DNA from 4 places in the Buttiauxella sp. AC142 genome. Region 1 is predicted to be linked to each of the others. Evidence: predicted binding sites of a transcription regulator. Region 1 holds the regulator's gene; each other region holds the start of a gene.
The links. The regulator LexA, encoded in region 1, represses DNA repair genes until DNA is damaged. The targets are predictions, from matches to a motif close to TNCTGTATGTACATACAGNA.

Region 1 (4,185 bases):
CGTCCGTGTACCTGGGCAGGGCTGAGAGTTAACACATCTGAGGGAAACTAATTACCAACGGTATTTGTTGCGAGTTTCCCAATCAACGACTTCTTCCTCTGCCTTATCCTTTTCATATCCATAACGTTCCTGGATTTTGCCGACAAGCTGATCGCGCTTCCCTTCAATGACGGTCATATCATCGTCAGTCAGTTTGCCCCATTTCTCTTTTACTGTGCCTTTGAACTGTTTCCAGTTACCGCCGATTTCGTCTTTATTCATAATAATATCCTCATCGTTCGGTGAAAAATTACTAACAAAAATTACCATCGTCCGGGTGCTTCCGTTTGGCTGACACCCTGTTTCTGCTGGACGTGGGAATAATTGTAGTCAAGGATATGGTGGTATGGGGAAAACTAAGAATGTTTAACCTAACGGCTTAATCTTGAACATTGTTAAACCAGGTATTTTTCTGCCAGTGGCGACGCCAGATCCATCCCAGCGACAAACCTCTTAGCGCAAGGAATACAGCTAACGAAAGCCACAACCCGTGGTTGCCTAAATACGGTACGGTAAACATCGACAGGCCAAAGCCCAACGCCGCGACAGCCATGCTATTGCGCATTTCAGTCCCTCGAGTTGCGCCTATAAACATGCCATCGAGCAAATAGCACCACACGCCGACAACGGGTAAAATTATCTGCCAATACAAATAGATATCCGCTTGCCGTTGCAGCTCAGCAATTGAGGTCAAAAGGGAAACAATTTGCTCACCCAATAAGGCATAAACGGCGGCGAATGCCAGTGCGACTAAACCGGCCTGGCGACATGCAGCCCCCCAGACTTCGAGTAATTGCCCCCGATTTTTTGCCCCATAAGCCTGCCCGGAATGTGCCTCAACGGCATAAGCAAAACCATCGAGCGCGTAAGCGGTGAAGGTCAGCAACGTCATTAGTACCGCATTCACCGCGACGATTTCGCTACCCAAACGCGCGCCAAAGATGGTCACGGAGGCAAAACAGATCTGTAATAACAGCGAGCGGAGCATGATGTCGCGGTTAAGCGCCAACAAACGCCGAACATTACCGCGCCACGCCTGTTTGAGCATTTCACCACTGATTCCACGCAGGCCCATGACCTTTTTCACCATGAGCAAGCCGATGATAAATGTGGCGTATTCAGCCGTGACAGTAGCGAGTGCCGCCCCCTGAACATTCATATGCAGCCCCATCACCAGCCACACGTCGAGCACAATATTCAGAACGTTACCGACCACTAACAAAATAACCGGCGCGCGTGCGTATTGAACGCCCAGCAACCAGCCGAGCAAGACCAAATTAGCCAGGGAGGCCGGGGCGCTTAACCAACGAATCTCAAGAAAACGTTGCGCCTGAAAGAGCACGTCCTGATTACCGCCGACAATACGCAGAGCCAGCGAGATTAGTGGTTCGCGCAGCAAGACAATGGCAATACCCGCTCCGAGTGCCAGCAATAAAGGCTGAACCAGTGCGCGAGCTAAAGCGGAGGGGTTGTTTGCGCCAAAGGCCTGGGCGGTTAAGCCGGTGGTACTCATGCGCAGAAAGAGCAATAACATAAACAGGAAGCTGGTTGCCGTCGCTCCAATCGCGACACCACCGAGATAAACAGGACTATCCAGATGACCAATAACAGCCGTATCGACAAGGCCAAGCAGCGGGACGGTAATGTTGGAGAAAATCATGGGTAAAGCGAGGCGCCAGAGCGCACGATCCGCTGTGGAGAATAATTGCATGACCTCTCCTGAAGGAGATCAAAGAGAATTAAGACAGTGATGCGTACTTAAATACGCATCACCTAAAGAGATTTTACAGCCAGTCGCCGTTGCGAATAACCCCAACAGCCAGCCCTTCAATCGAGAAGTTATGCTCGCGCAGGTCAACCACTATCGGCTCGAATTCGCTGTTTTCTGGCAGCAGATGAACGGTATTCCCTTGCTGTTTCAAACGTTTAACGGTCACTTCATCATCAATGCGCGCAACCACAACCTGGCCGTTACGCACATCCTGAGTTTTATGCACCGCCAGTAAATCACCGTCCATAATACCGATGTCTTTCATAGACATCCCGCTGACGCGCAGCAGGAAGTCGGCATTCGGTTTGAACAATGAAGGATCTACCTGGTAATGGCCTTCGATATGCTGCTGCGCAAGGAGTGGTTCACCCGCAGCGACGCGCCCAACCAGCGGGATACCAGTGATCTCTTCCACCAGCAAACGAATGCCACGCGAAGCGCCGGAAACAATCTCAATCACGCCTTTACGGGCGAGAGCTTTTAAATGTTCTTCAGCAGCGTTCGGAGAACGGAACCCCAGACGTTGAGCAATCTCGGCACGTGTCGGTGGCATGCCGGTCTGGCTGATATGATCCCGAATAAGATCAAACACCTCTTGCTGCCTGGTAGTTAACGCTTTCATTCCGCCCCCTGGGTGTTTATACAGTTATGCTGTGAGTATATACAGTTAAAGGCGAATTTGGAACCACAAATTGAGCAAAAAACCAGGCACTTAACTATTCTGGAAAGACTATCGCAAATGCTGCCAAAGCAGCGTGACCCAGGTAATTACTGCAAGGATAATGGCGATTAATACAGCGGCTGAGCCCATATCTTTTGCTCGCCCGGAAAGCTCGTGATAGTCAGTACCAACACGGTCAACGAGGGCCTCAATAGCGCTATTGAGGATTTCGACAATCATCACCAACACCACTGAACCAATCAGTAAAATACGGGTAATAGGGTCAACATCTAACCAGCAGGCAATAGCAATGGCGATGACAGCCGAAACGCCCTCCTGGCGGAAAGCAGCTTCGTTGATCCAGGCCGCTTTTAGCCCTTTCCATGAATAGCCTGCAGCTTTGATAATACGGGTAAGTCCAGTGGTACTACTCGCCATTTTGGGCAACCTTTTCAAATTATTTGCATCAATGCTTGTCAAAATTATAACGCCACAGAAATCTGGGTCAGATTCTGATATTCTTGCGGCGAATTTGCATCATTAACCTGAGGCTTTACATCGTTTATGTCAGGCTGGCCAAGAATCTACTACAAATTACTTAATTTACCATTAGGCGTTCTGGTAAAGAGCAAGTCTATTCCGGCAGATCCACAAGCCGAACTGGGCTTAGATCCCACACGTCCAATAATGTACGTGCTGCCCTATAACTCAAAGGCGGACTTATTAACGCTGCGCGCTCAATGCCTCGCGCATAACTTGCCCGACCCTCTCGAGCCGTTAGAAATCGACGGAGCGGTGCTGCCGCGCTATGTCTTTATCCATGGTGGGCCGCGTGTATTCACTTATTACACGCCGAAAGAAGAGTCGATCAAGCTGTTCCATGATTACCTCGATTTACACCGTAGCAATCCAAATCTGGACGTGCAGATGGTGCCTGTTTCGGTCATGTTTGGCCGTTCACCGGGGCGCGAAAAAGGCGAAGTGAATCCGCCATTAAGAATGCTCAACGGCATTCAAAAATTCTTCGCCGTCTCCTGGCTTGGGCGCGACAGCTTTGTGCGTTTTTCCGCACCGGTTTCGCTGCGCCAGATGGCAACCGATCACGGCACAGATAAAAAAATCGCTCAGAAACTGGCGCGAGTGGCACGTATGCACTTCGCTCGCCAGCGTTTAGCGACTGTTGGCCCGCGTCTGCCGGTGCGTCAGGATCTGTTTAACAAACTTCTGGCATCAAAAGCTATCGCTCGCGCGGTAGAAGACGAAGCGCGTAGCAAGAAAATCTCCCATGAAAAAGCACAGCAAAATGCTGTCGCGCTGATGGAAGAGATTGCCGCCAACTTCTCTTATGAAGCCGTTCGTTTGACCGACCGCGTGTTAGGACTGACGTGGAACCGTTTGTACCAGGGCATTAACGTTCACAACGCTGAGCGTGTGCGCCAACTGGCTCATGACGGCCATGAGATTGTCTATGTGCCCTGCCACCGCAGCCACATGGACTACATGCTGCTGTCTTACGTGCTTTATCACCAGGGGCTAGTTCCTCCGCACATCGCGGCGGGTATCAACCTGAATTTCTGGCCAGCAGGCCCGATTTTCCGTCGCCTGGGAGCGTTCTTTATTCGCCGTACCTTTAAAGGCAGCAAACTCTATTCCACCGTGTTCCGTGAATATCTTGGCGAGCTGTTTAGCCGTGGCTATTCCGTTGAATATTTTG
Region 2 (4,185 bases), 1.3 Mb from region 1:
TCATCCAGTGAGAACGGCACATTATTTGGCTGTTGCTGTGTTGGTTGCTGTTGTTCCGCGGAGTAACGCTGTTGCTGCTGCGCTGCAAACTGGCGAGCTAATTCTGCCTGTTCAGCCTCTGCTTCATCTTGCTGTGTCGCATCGTCTTCATACTCTTCACCATAACGCCGCTGTTGCTGGGCCGCGAACTGGCGAGCGAGTTCCTGCTGTTCCATTTCCTCGGCATCGTCAGCATAGTCGTCTTCGATATCCATCCCGCCCTGGCGACGCGCTTCTTCTTCAGCCATTCGCTGAGAAGGCAACTTGATGCCATAGGACGCAAGCTCACGACGAGTCGGTACGCGCACACGATTTGGACGTGGCAACTGCGGGCCAATCCCCTCTTTAACCTGAGGACGAGGCGCGTCGCTGGCAATACTAAACACCGGGCTAAACGCTGCCGCAACACCTGCGACTTTTGCAGCATCTTTAACACCTTGCGGAATATCCGGGGCTGGCACGATCGGAATTTCCGGCATTACGCTGGACATCCCCTGAGGCATAGCCGGTGGTTCAATCCGCGAAGCGTCCGTAGAACTTGTTGATGCAAAAGCTGGAGAACTGTCATAGCCATAAGGGTCAGGCTTAGGTTCGTTTACCGGCTGATACCAGGCTGCCAGTTGCTCACGTTCACGCGCACGACGCTCTTCGACTTCTTCGAAATGGTACAGCGGCGGGCGAACGGCGGGTTTGAATTCTTCAACAGGCTCAGGCTGAACAACAGGCTCTGGAGCCTCTGGTTCATAGTAAGCCGGTTCAACAAAAGGTTGCTCCGCAGCCGGTTCTGACCAATGGCTGGTGACTTGCTGCGGATGCTGCTGCGGATTTTGTTGCGCAGAATATTGCGGATGATATTGATCCGTCGCGCGAGGCGCGTCGTAACTTTCAGGCGCAGGCGCAATAACGGGTTCAGGCGTCATCGTAGTAGGCGCAGGTTCCCAGGCAATAGCGGGATGGTGATCCACTTCTGGTGCCGGAGCAGCTACTGGTGATACGGTCGCGGTTGGCATAACGGGAGCGGCATAGGCAGGGTTCGCCATTGCAGCGGCGGCAGTTGCCGCAACCGGGGCAACGATAGACTGCCCGTGTAATAACGGATCGTATTCGTCGCTTTCAGGTAGTGTTGCTTTATTCCCTGAGAACAAAACGTCGTCCTCAGGCAGCGTCGCTTTATTTCCCGAGAATAAAACGTCATCTTCCGCATCATCCATACGCTTACCAGAAAACAGCGCAGTGTCTGTTTTACGCGCGTTAGGATTGGAGAATTTCTCAGATATACGCTGCTTACGTGCTAATGCACCACGCAAAATACGCGCACGACGAGACTCACGCTTTTCCACTTCCGGAGCGTGCTCATCACCATGCTCTTCATCTTCGTAGTCGTAATCATCGTCTTGCCAGGTGTTATCCCGGCGCGTACGGTTACTGGCAAAAGTCAGCACGCTTAATGTCGCACTGCCAATTTTCTCTGCAATACTGACCCAGGACCAGCCGGTAAACAGGGTTAAACCTGCCGCCCAAACGCACAACAAGGCAATTGTGCCGCCGCTACTATTAAGCAAAGGCATCATCGCGGTGCTGAGCAAACTCCCTATCACGCCACCTGAGGCAAAGTACCAAATATCATCTGCGTTTATCGCCGCCAGGCCACAGGCCGTAAGTACCATTGCCAATACACCAATCAGGCGTAAGGAAACGGCAAAGTAATCAACAAACTCTTCGCTATCACGGTTACGGAAGGTGAACCAACACGCACCAATAATGATTACCGGGATGGTGTAGGCCATCACGCCAAAGATGAATAGCAGAGTATCGGCCAGCCACGCACCTGGCATTCCACCCAGGTTATGGATAGGTTCGTGCCATGCGGTTTGTGACCAACTCGGATCGGAAGGATTAAAACTGAGCAACGCCACCATCAAATAGACGGCAAAAATGGCAACAAGAAGCAGTAACGCCTCTAATGCACGACGCCCGCTGCTGAGTTTCCTCAATGTAACTTCTTTTTCTTCGGTGTATTCCTGGCTCAAGTAAGACTCTCCAGGTCCTTAAAAAATATGGAGAGCAACAGTGCCGGGCATTCCCGGCACTGTTGCTGTATGAATTACCAGGAGTGTAACCAAAATACGCAGATTTTGCACCTGGCCCGTGTTAACGGGTCTTAATAACCAGACGATTGCTCTGTTTGACCTCTTCCATCACTACATACGTACGGGTATCGTTCACACCCGGCAGTCGCAACAAGGTTTCGCCTAGTAATTTGCGGTACGCAGACATATCAGGTACACGGGTTTTCAACAGGTAGTCGAAATCGCCGGATACCAAATGACATTCTTGAATTTCTTCAAGTTTCTGAACTGCGGCGTTAAATTGCTCAAACACATCCGGGGCGCCACGATTCAGAGTAATCTCAACAAAAACCAGAAGTGATGCATCCAGATAATGCGGGTTCAACAGAGCGGTGTAGCCCTGAATGAAACCCTGTCGTTCCAGACGACGCACGCGCTCAAGGCACGGAGTCGGTGAAAGCCCTACTCGCTTCGAAAGCTCGACGTTGGAAATACGTCCGTCCTTCTGCAGTTCATTCAGAATGTTACGATCGATGCGGTCGAGATCTTTGCCAGGGCGCTTCTTACTATCTACCATTATTATTGTCTCTCTTTGTTCCTTCCTTCACCTGCCATAACCCGGTCAACGTCAATGTTCCGAGTGTACGTGAGAAGACCGGTGCCCAATGGCCGCTATCGACATCACTCATGGCGTCTGTCCACGCCATGAGTAGATTTCAATAACCCGGTAAAATTGCATCAGGTATGCGTGATTATTTTACTGCTCTCACACCAAATGTTTTTCTTCCTCGAATGTTTTCGCAAATGCTTAGCGGATTGTCAAAGCAAAACATCGAAAATTAGTGGAACGTGCCATATATCCCGGCGACTTGACGATTATTCATCACTTTAGTGGCGTGACTAATTACCCTGTTCTGATGGATTTCTATGCGCTTTCTATTCATTTGCATAGATTGATTGAACACGACTATTGCACATATCGTTAACACTATTACCCATCACCACCGTTGTACCCTTTTTTTAACCCGCCAAATTCCCTACAATCCCTCGATTGACTGCCAACGAACAATGAGGATCTCATGGGCACCGCTAAACACAGTAAATTGCTAATTCTTGGCTCCGGCCCTGCGGGCTATACCGCTGCAGTCTACGCGGCTCGCGCTAACCTCAAGCCCGTTTTGATTACCGGGATGGAAAAAGGTGGCCAGTTGACCACAACAACTGAAGTTGAGAACTGGCCTGGCGATCCTAATGACCTGACAGGCCCAGCGTTGATGGAGCGCATGCACGAACATGCGACCAAATTCGAAACAGAAATTCTGTTCGATCACATTTCTAAAGTGGATTTGCAAAACCGTCCGTTCCGTCTGACAGGCGACAGCGGCGAATACACCTGTGACGCGTTAATTATCGCCACGGGTGCTTCTGCTCGTTATTTGGGTCTGCCTTCCGAAGAGGCGTTCAAAGGCCGTGGCGTTTCTGCCTGCGCAACGTGTGACGGTTTCTTCTATCGCAATCAAAAAGTTGCGGTTATCGGCGGGGGTAACACTGCGGTTGAAGAAGCACTTTATCTGGCAAATATTGCCTCTGAGGTGCACCTGATTCACCGCCGCGATAGCTTCCGCGCCGAGAAAATCCTCATCAATCGTTTGATGGAGAAAGTGAAGAACGGCAATATCGTGCTGCACACTAACCGCACGCTCGATGAAGTAACCGGTGACCAGATGGGTGTGAGCGGTCTGCGTCTGCGCGATGCACACAATACTGACCAGACTGAAGAGTTAGAAGTTGCAGGTCTGTTCGTCGCAATCGGACACAGCCCGAACACCGGAATTTTCGCCGACCAGCTCGAGCTGGAAAACGGCTACATCAAAGTGCAGTCCGGTATTCACGGCAACGCAACACAAACCAGCATCCCTGGCGTGTTCGCGGCAGGCGACGTCATGGATCATATCTATCGCCAGGCGATTACCTCTGCAGGCACGGGTTGTATGGCTGCACTGGATGCCGAGCGCTACCTGGACGGTCTGGCCGAACAGAATAAGTAACTCTCGTAATCCATAGCGACAGTTTGAAG
Region 3 (4,185 bases), 740 kb from region 1:
CACCTTGATATGGTGCCGCAGAAAAACAACGACACTGTCCATGATTTCACCAAAGACCCGATTCAGCCATATATTGATGGTGAATGGGTTAAAGCGCGCGGTACGACACTGGGTGCCGATAACGGCATCGGTATGGCCTCTGCACTCGCAGTGCTGGCTGATGAGACTGTCGCTCATGGTCCATTAGAAGTTCTGCTGACCATGACCGAAGAAGCCGGTATGGATGGCGCATTTGGCCTGCAAGCGGGCTGGTTGCAAGCTGATATTCTGATCAACACCGATTCTGAAGAAGAAGGTGAGATCTATATGGGTTGCGCGGGCGGGATTGATTTTATCTCCACGCTGCCGCTGCAACGCGAAGCAGTTCCTGCGGGTTACGAAACCTACAAGCTGACCATCAAAGGCCTGAAAGGCGGTCACTCAGGTGCTGAAATTCACCTGGGTCTGGGCAATGCCAACAAATTGCTGGCGCGCTTCCTGTTTGCACATGCGGCTGAACTGGACGCTCGTTTGATTGATTTGAACGGTGGCACGCTGCGTAACGCTATTTCGCGCGAAGGCTCTGCAATTGTCGCAGTCCCTGCCGACAAAGCAGCACAGTTCAAAGATCTGGCAGCTAAGTTCCTGTCAATTCTGCAAAATGAATTGGGTGCCGTTGAGAAAAATACCACCGTCCTGGTTGAAGCAACCACCACCGACAAAGCTGCGCTAACAGCAAAAAGCCGTGATGCTTTCATTAACCTGCTCAATGCCATGCCAAACGGCGTTATCCGTAATTCAGACGCGGTTAAAGGTGTAGTGGAAACCTCACTGAACGTGGGTGTGGTCTCAATGACTGATGAAAGCGCAGAAATTATCTGCCTGATTCGCTCCCTGATTGATAGCGGCAAAGACTATGTGGTCGGCATGCTCGAGGCATTGGGTCAGTTGGCTGGCGCACAAAGTGTTGCCAAAGGCAGCTACCCAGGCTGGCAGCCCGACGCTGACTCCCCGGTGATGGGGCTGGTACGTGAAACTTACCAGAAGCTGTTCAACAAAACGCCAAACATCATGGTTATCCATGCCGGTCTGGAATGTGGGCTGTTCAAAAAACCTTATCCTGAGATGGACATGGTTTCTATTGGGCCGACCATTACGGGTCCACACTCCCCGGATGAACAAGTTCATATCGCAAGCGTAGGCCAGTACTGGATCCTGCTGACTGAGTTGCTAAAAGCAATTCCAGCTAAGTAAGCCAAATACGTGTAGATAAAAACCCTTTCATTGAGAGGGTTTTTTTATATTCCCAGAACCAGTTGGCGCTCCAACTGCGGGTCCAGTAACGTGACATGCAGCCCCACTAGCCTTATGCCTCGCCCTCCCCGCCGCTCTTCCCAAGTTTGCTTCGCGGTAGCGATTAAATCGGCTTTATTGAGCTGGGGCCAGACATGTTCCTGAGTGGTTTGCTGGAAATCATTAAACTTGAGTTTGACTCCCTGACGAGCAATCAATAAATCTGGTTTCACCTTTTTCAGACGTCGCTCAAGTTCAGCATAAAGTTGTTCAATGATGGCTTCACACTCCTGCCAATCATGGATGTCTTCGGCCAATGTTTTCTCAACACCTACCGATTTGCGCTGACGCTCATTGTTAATTTCGCGCTCATCAATACCCTGGCTTAGCTCCCAAAGTATCCGCCCGAACTTACCAAAGCGTTTGAGCAAAGACGCTAAATCCGTTTTCTGCACATCGGCACACGTCCGCAAGCCGAGGCTTTCCAGTTTACCCGCAGTCACTTTGCCAACGCCTGGAATTTTGCCAAGCGGCAAAGTTTGCAAAAACGCAGGAATTTCTTCTGGAGTGATGACGTATTGCCCGTCTGGCTTATTAAGGTCTGACGCTATTTTCGCGAGAAATTTGACCGGAGCGATCCCCGCTGAAGCTGTGAGATTAAGTTCATCTGAAATGGTCTGGCGAATTTCTTTCGCCATGAGAGTGGCCGAACCGTGGCAGTTCATGCTTGCGGTCACATCCAGATATGCTTCATCCAGAGACAGAGGTTCAATAAGCGAGGTGTAGCGGCTAAATATTTCGCGGATATGGTTGGAAGCTTCTTTATATGCGTCAAAACGCCCAGGTAAAAGTGTCAGATGTGGGCACAATTTGAGTGCCATGGCAGTCGACATTGCGCTGTGCACGCCAAATTTACGCGCTGGATAATTTGCTGTGCTGATAACCCCACGCCGCTGCGCACTACCACCGATAGCCAATGGAATATCCCGCAAGCTCGGGTTATCACGCATCTCAACGGCTGCAAAAAAGCAGTCCATATCAACATGAATGATTTTACGCATACTTTTTCACACCAGTTTTTATACTGGATAAGTATACAGTTAAACTATGATTGAGGAAAGACAGAAAGAAAACCTCCCGCAGATGCAGGAGGTTTCAGAAGGTTTAAATAATGCGGTTTTGCTGAAGTTTTGCCTGCCGCTCCGCTTTTGCGATTCGTTTCTTACGTGCATCGCAAGGTTCAGGGCAATTGCAGACTTTGTCCATGCCTAGCGCGGCAATACCACCACAGCTACCCTGAAGCGTTTTACGCTTTACGATCACGCCCAGCGACATGCCGAAAATCACCAGAATAAAAATGGTAAAGGTGGCTAAAAATACTGTCAGCATAATGGCTCCCGTCAGCCGCCAAAGTCATCAAGCATGATGTTCTCATCCTCGACACCCAGGTCTTTGAGCATTTTGATAACCGCAGCATTCATCATTGGCGGCCCACACATATAGAATTCGCAGTCTTCTGGAGCTGGATGGCTACGAAGATAGTTTTCCAATAATACGTTGTGGATGAAGCCAGTGTAGCCCGTCCAGTTATCTTCTGGTTGCGGATCAGAAAGTGCCACATTGAAGGTAAAGTTCGGGTTTTCCTGCGCCAGTTTTTCAAACTCATCTTCGTAGAACATTTCACGCAGAGAACGAGCGCCGTACCAGAAGCTGATTTTGCGGGTGCTATGAAGGCGTTTGAGCTGATCGAAGATGTGTGAACGCATTGGCGCCATACCGGCCCCACCGCCAATAAACACCATTTCCGCATCCGTTTCCTTGGCAAAGAACTCACCGAACGGCCCGGAAATTGTCACTTTATCGCCCGCTTTCAGCGACCAGATGTACGAGGACATTATGCCTGGAGGAGCATCTGGTACATTCGGCGGTGGCGTAGCAATACGTACGTTCAGCATGATGATGCCTGCTTCATCCGGATAGTTCGCCATCGAGTAAGCGCGGACACACGGCTCTTTCACCACTGATTTGAAACGGAAAAGGTTAAACTTATCCCAGTCACCGCGATATTCCTGCGGCACATCGAAGTGCTGATAGTTAACTTCATGAGGCGGGCTTTCAATCTGGATATACCCACCGGCACGGAACGGCACAACTTCGCCATCAGGAATACGCAGCTTGAGCTCTTTGATGAAAGTTGCTTTGTTATCGTTAGAGATAACTTCACACTCCCACTTTTTCACGCCGAATATTTCTTCCGGCAGCTCAATTTTCATGTCCTGTTTCACAGCGACCTGACACGCAAGACGGCAACCCTCTTTCGCTTCACGCTTGGTGATGTGCGAAAGCTCGGTCGGCAGAATATCACCGCCCCCCTCTTTAATGGTCACACGGCATTGCCCACATGAACCGCCGCCACCACAAGCCGAAGAGATGAAAATCCCTTGGTTTGAAAGCGTATTCAGCAGCTTGTCGCCAGCCGGAGCATGGAACTGTTTGTCTGCTTCGTTGTTAATCTCAATCAGCACATCGCCGGAGTTAACAAGCTTTGACTTGGCAAACAAAATCAACAACGCCAGAGCCAAAACAATTAGCGTGAACATCACCACGCCAAGAATAATTTCCATACGTTTATGCCCTTATAGCTGCACACCGGAGAATGACATAAAGCCCAGCGCCATCAATCCAGTGGTGATAAAGGTAATTCCTAAGCCACGCAATCCTGCGGGCACATTGGCATATTTCATCTTTTCGCGGATCCCCGCCATCGCAACGATGGCCAGCATCCAGCCCACTCCTGAGCCCACGCCGTAGACAATGGATTCACCGAAGCTGTAATCACGCTGCACCATAAACGACACGCCACCGAAGATAGCGCAGTTAACGGTAATGAGCGGCAGGAAGATACCCAACGCG
Region 4 (4,185 bases), 4.7 Mb from region 1:
TATGTCATCAATTTACTGGCAGTTCGAAACCCATCCAAACCGTCTTTAATGTTTCCTGGGCCAGCCCGGTAAGAAAACATGTAATCGACCTTGCCGAGAAGTTCATCCACAACATTCTGCGCTTCATCCAGCGTAAGCAACATGATGTAGCGGCTTTCTGTAATAAATGTACCGTTCATTACGGCCATATCACGTATTGCGGGGCTCATGCTGGGAAAGGAGCTAAAGGTATGCTCGTCTAACAAATAGTCTTTGGGTTTATGCGGCCTCAGTTCTGACATGATTTATTCCCTTTATCATGGTTTCTTAAGAAATATGTTTTAAACAGAAGGTTTTCAGATTCTGTTCTTAAGAATAAAGGGATGCAAATTATTTATAGAATCAATCCGGGTATTAACTATTTATATACTTAATACCCATCCTGTAAATTATTGATTAAATATATAAGCCAATAAAAATATGTAACAGGCTATAGAACTAAGTTCCCTCTACTTAAACCCACCTTCATTTTCGAATGTAATCAATAATCCATACACCAACGTGTTGTAAGGCGACAGGATTAAAAAAAGCAGACTCAAGAGTGTGAGCTAATACACTTATTATTGATAGGGTAAATGCCCCGGTAGTACCAGGGCGAAATCCGTTACTTCTTGGCCGCGTAACGCTCGAACCAGCGCAGCATGCGCTGCCAGCCATCTTTTGCTGATTCTTCATGGTAGCTCGGACGATAATCTGCATTGAAGGCATGACCTGCTTGGGGATAGACGATAATTTCTGCGTTAGCATTCGCTGCGCGTAACGCCTGGCGCATGGTTTCTACGGTATCCAGCGGTATTCCCGTATCTTGCCCGCCGTACAGTCCGAGTACCGGTGCATTAAGGTTGATAGCCACATCGACCGGGTGATGTGGAGAATTCAGCGATTTTTCTCCCACCAGTTTACCGTACCAGGCGACCGCCGCTTTCAGTTGTGGATTATGCGCGGCGTATAACCATGCGATACGTCCGCCCCAACAAAAACCAGTCACCATCAGGCGGTGTGCATCACCGCCATTTCTCGCTGCCCAGTTGGCTACGTGATCGAGATCTGCCAGAACTTGTGCATCGGGAACTTTAGAAACCAGCCCGCTAAACAGCGTCTGAATATCAGCAAAATCATTAGGATCGCCCTGGCGAAAGTAGAGTTCCGGCGCGACAGCGAGATAGCCTTCTAACGCCAGGCGACGGCAAACATCGCGAATATGTTCATGTACGCCGAAAATTTCCTGCACCACAATTACGATCGGTAAAGAGCCTTCAACACCTTTCGGCCTGGCGTGGTAAGCGGGCATGTTTTCGCCCTGAGTGGGTATAGAGGTTTCCCCTGCCAAAACTCCGTTGTCCGGGGTATGTAATACAGTGGAAGCAAGAGGGGAGGCCGCGGGTGCGAAATTTCCGCCCGGCGATTGACCTGATTGTTGTTCTTCTTTCATTGTCATTATCCTTTTTTAATAACGCACAGCGGTAACTATAGCCAACCCCGTGCAAATTGAATGAATTTGGGAGTGGTTCGGTGTCTGTTGTTTAGGTATAAGCGCAATGAATGAATACCTGCATAAATGTGATTTTCATCACTATTGCAGTTGAAAATAATGTAACTTGTTTCATTCAAAGTGAAATGCGTCACGAAATTCTTTACCGGGGTTCTGTACAGTACCTCTAAGCAATGCAAGCCAACCTATTAAACAGAGGAGTCTGTTATGTCCAAGTCTGATGTTTTTCACCTCGGCCTCACTAAAAGCGACCTGCAGGGGGCAACACTTGCCATCGTCCCGGGCGACCCTGAGCGAGTTGAAAAAATCGCTGTACTGATGGACAAGCCGGTCAAATTGGCTGCCCACCGTGAATTTACTACCTGGCGTGCTGAGTTAGACGGCAAGCCAGTGATCGTCTGCTCAACCGGTATCGGTGGCCCGTCTACTTCTATCGCTGTGGAAGAATTAGCGCAGTTGGGCATTCGTACCTTCTTGCGTATTGGCACGACCGGTGCGATTCAGCCACATATCAACGTCGGTGATGTTCTGGTGACTACGGCTTCTGTGCGCCTTGATGGTGCCAGCCTGCACTTTGCGCCAATGGAATTCCCAGCGGTTGCTGATTTTGCGTGTACCACCGCTCTGGTTGAAGCTGCGAAGTCTATCGGCGCGACCACGCACATTGGTGTGACGGCGTCCTCCGATACTTTCTACCCAGGCCAGGAGCGTTACGACACCTTCTCAGGCCGCGTAGTGAACCGCTACAAAGGCTCCATGGAAGAGTGGCAGCAGATGGGTGTGATGAACTATGAGATGGAATCCGCCACACTGTTGACCATGTGCGCAAGCCAGGGTCTGCGTGCCGGTATGGTTGCAGGCGTGATTGTAAACCGTACTCAGCAAGAAATTCCTAACGCTGAAACCATGAAGAAAACCGAAAGCCACGCGGTGAAAATTGTGGTCGAAGCTGCTCGTCGCTTAATCTAATCCCTTAAAGCCGGTGCAAGCCGGCTTATTTTTACGCTTTGCGTAACGCCTCGCAGTAAACTCCTTTTCATCTGGACATTTATACAGCACAATTTTATTTTGCTGATGCCTGGTATGGCTTTGTGGGAGTGACTGTGGATATTTCTATTTTATTCGGGCTCGGTATTGCGCTGGTTGGTGTTCTGACTGGCTGGTTGCTGGCAAGTTTGCGGGCAGCACAGCGGCAATCTGCACTGTATGAAGAGCAGCGAGAAATCTACGGCGAACTCACTGCTGCCCGGCAAGAAATGCAGCAAAACCAGCACTGGAAAGAGGAATGCGAGCAACTCAATCGTGAATTACGCACGCAGCTAGAAATCAACAGTGCGCAGGAAGCGGATATCCGCGAACTCTCCACATTGCTGGAGCAAACCCGTCTAAATGCTGACGATAAACATCGCCAGATGCTTAATAGCGAACAGCGACTCAGCGAACAATTTGAAAACCTCGCCAACCGAATCTTTGAACAAAGCGGCCGAAAAGTTGAAGAACAAAACCGCCAAAGTTTGAATGGCTTGCTGTCGCCATTGCGCGAACAACTGGATGGCTTTCGCCGCCAGGTGCAGGATAGCTTTGGTCAGGAGGCTCGCGAGCGGCACACGCTGACTCATGAGATCCGCAACCTTCAGCAGCTAAATGCTCAGATGGCGCAAGAGGCGCTAAACCTCACCAAAGCCCTGAAAGGGGATAACAAAACGCAGGGTAACTGGGGCGAGGTCGTATTGACCCGCGTACTGGAAGCATCCGGTTTACGTGAAGGTTATGAATACGAAACTCAGGTGAATATCCAGCTCGAAAATAACAGCCGTATGCAGCCAGATGTCATCGTACGTTTGCCGCAAGGCAAAGATGTGGTGATCGACGCCAAGATGACGCTGGTGGCCTATGAACGTTATTACAATGGCGACGACGAGTTAACGCGAGAAAGTGCGCTCAATGAACATATTGCAGCGATGCGTAATCACATTCGTATGCTGGGCCGCAAAGATTATCAGCAATTACCGGGTTTGCGTTCGCTGGATTATGTGTTGATGTTTATCCCCGTCGAACCTGCATTTTTACTGGCGATTGACCGCCAGCCTGAACTCATCAGCGAAGCGCTGAAAAATAACATCATGCTGGTTAGCCCAACCACATTGTTGGTGGCATTAAGAACCGTTGCCAATTTGTGGCGTTATGAACATCAAAGCCGGAATGCGCAACAAATTGCCGAACGTGCCAGTCGGCTATATGACAAAATGCGCCTCTTTGTTGATGATATGTCGGCGATAGGCCAGAGCCTCGATAAAGCGCAGGATAACTACCGGCAGGCGATGAAAAAACTCGCTTCGGGACGTGGCAATATTCTCGTGCAGGCCGATGCGTTTCGTGGCCTGGGCGTTGAGGTTAAACGTGAGATTAATCCAGATTTGGTCGAGCAGGCCAGATTTGAAGAAGACGTTAATTCAGCTCGCCACGAGCATGAATTAGATGAAGAAAACCTGGATGACAACAATTTGGATAACAGACATATCGTGGGTGAACGTTAAACCCAGGTCAAGCGCATGGCTTGAAGCATAGGGCTTTAGGCCTCATTCTGTTACACTTCACAAACATTTTTTGGACAAGCAGGCATTGAGATGGTTGAAGAATCCCAGGAAACAACA

Region 2: a site for LexA is predicted at 2,133-2,152, ahead of AC0IWZ_RS06140 (DNA translocase FtsK 4TM domain-containing protein). Genes of this name have one in related genera too.
Region 3: a site for LexA is predicted at 2,355-2,374, ahead of dinB (DNA polymerase IV). Genes of this name have one in related genera too.
Region 4: a site for LexA is predicted at 2,570-2,589, ahead of rmuC (DNA recombination protein RmuC). Genes of this name have one in related genera too.

The regions. Positions count from the first base shown of each region.
Region 1 is NZ_CEEDCH010000001.1:33,323-37,507, reverse strand. Features, by position in the region: gene AC0IWZ_RS00160 (CsbD family protein) at 52-261, opposite strand; gene dinF (MATE family efflux transporter DinF) at 419-1,750, opposite strand; gene lexA (transcriptional repressor LexA) at 1,824-2,432, opposite strand; gene AC0IWZ_RS00145 (diacylglycerol kinase) at 2,541-2,909, opposite strand; gene plsB (glycerol-3-phosphate 1-O-acyltransferase PlsB) at 3,036-4,185, shown strand, end outside.
Region 2 is NZ_CEEDCH010000001.1:1,348,512-1,352,696, reverse strand. Features, by position in the region: gene AC0IWZ_RS06140 (DNA translocase FtsK 4TM domain-containing protein) at 1-2,069, opposite strand, end outside; gene lrp (leucine-responsive transcriptional regulator Lrp) at 2,191-2,685, opposite strand; gene trxB (thioredoxin-disulfide reductase) at 3,188-4,156, shown strand.
Region 3 is NZ_CEEDCH010000001.1:768,915-773,099, reverse strand. Features, by position in the region: gene pepD (beta-Ala-His dipeptidase) at 1-1,233, shown strand, start outside; gene dinB (DNA polymerase IV) at 1,278-2,333, opposite strand; gene nqrM ((Na+)-NQR maturation NqrM) at 2,437-2,661, opposite strand; gene nqrF (NADH:ubiquinone reductase (Na(+)-transporting) subunit F) at 2,673-3,896, opposite strand; gene nqrE (NADH:ubiquinone reductase (Na(+)-transporting) subunit E) at 3,909-4,185, opposite strand, start outside.
Region 4 is NZ_CEEDCH010000001.1:4,769,534-4,773,718, forward strand. Features, by position in the region: gene AC0IWZ_RS22260 (hypothetical protein) at 1-281, opposite strand, end outside; gene AC0IWZ_RS22265 (dienelactone hydrolase family protein) at 644-1,471, opposite strand; gene udp (uridine phosphorylase) at 1,739-2,500, shown strand; gene rmuC (DNA recombination protein RmuC) at 2,635-4,068, shown strand; gene ubiE (bifunctional demethylmenaquinone methyltransferase/2-methoxy-6-polyprenyl-1,4-benzoquinol methylase UbiE) at 4,159-4,185, shown strand, end outside.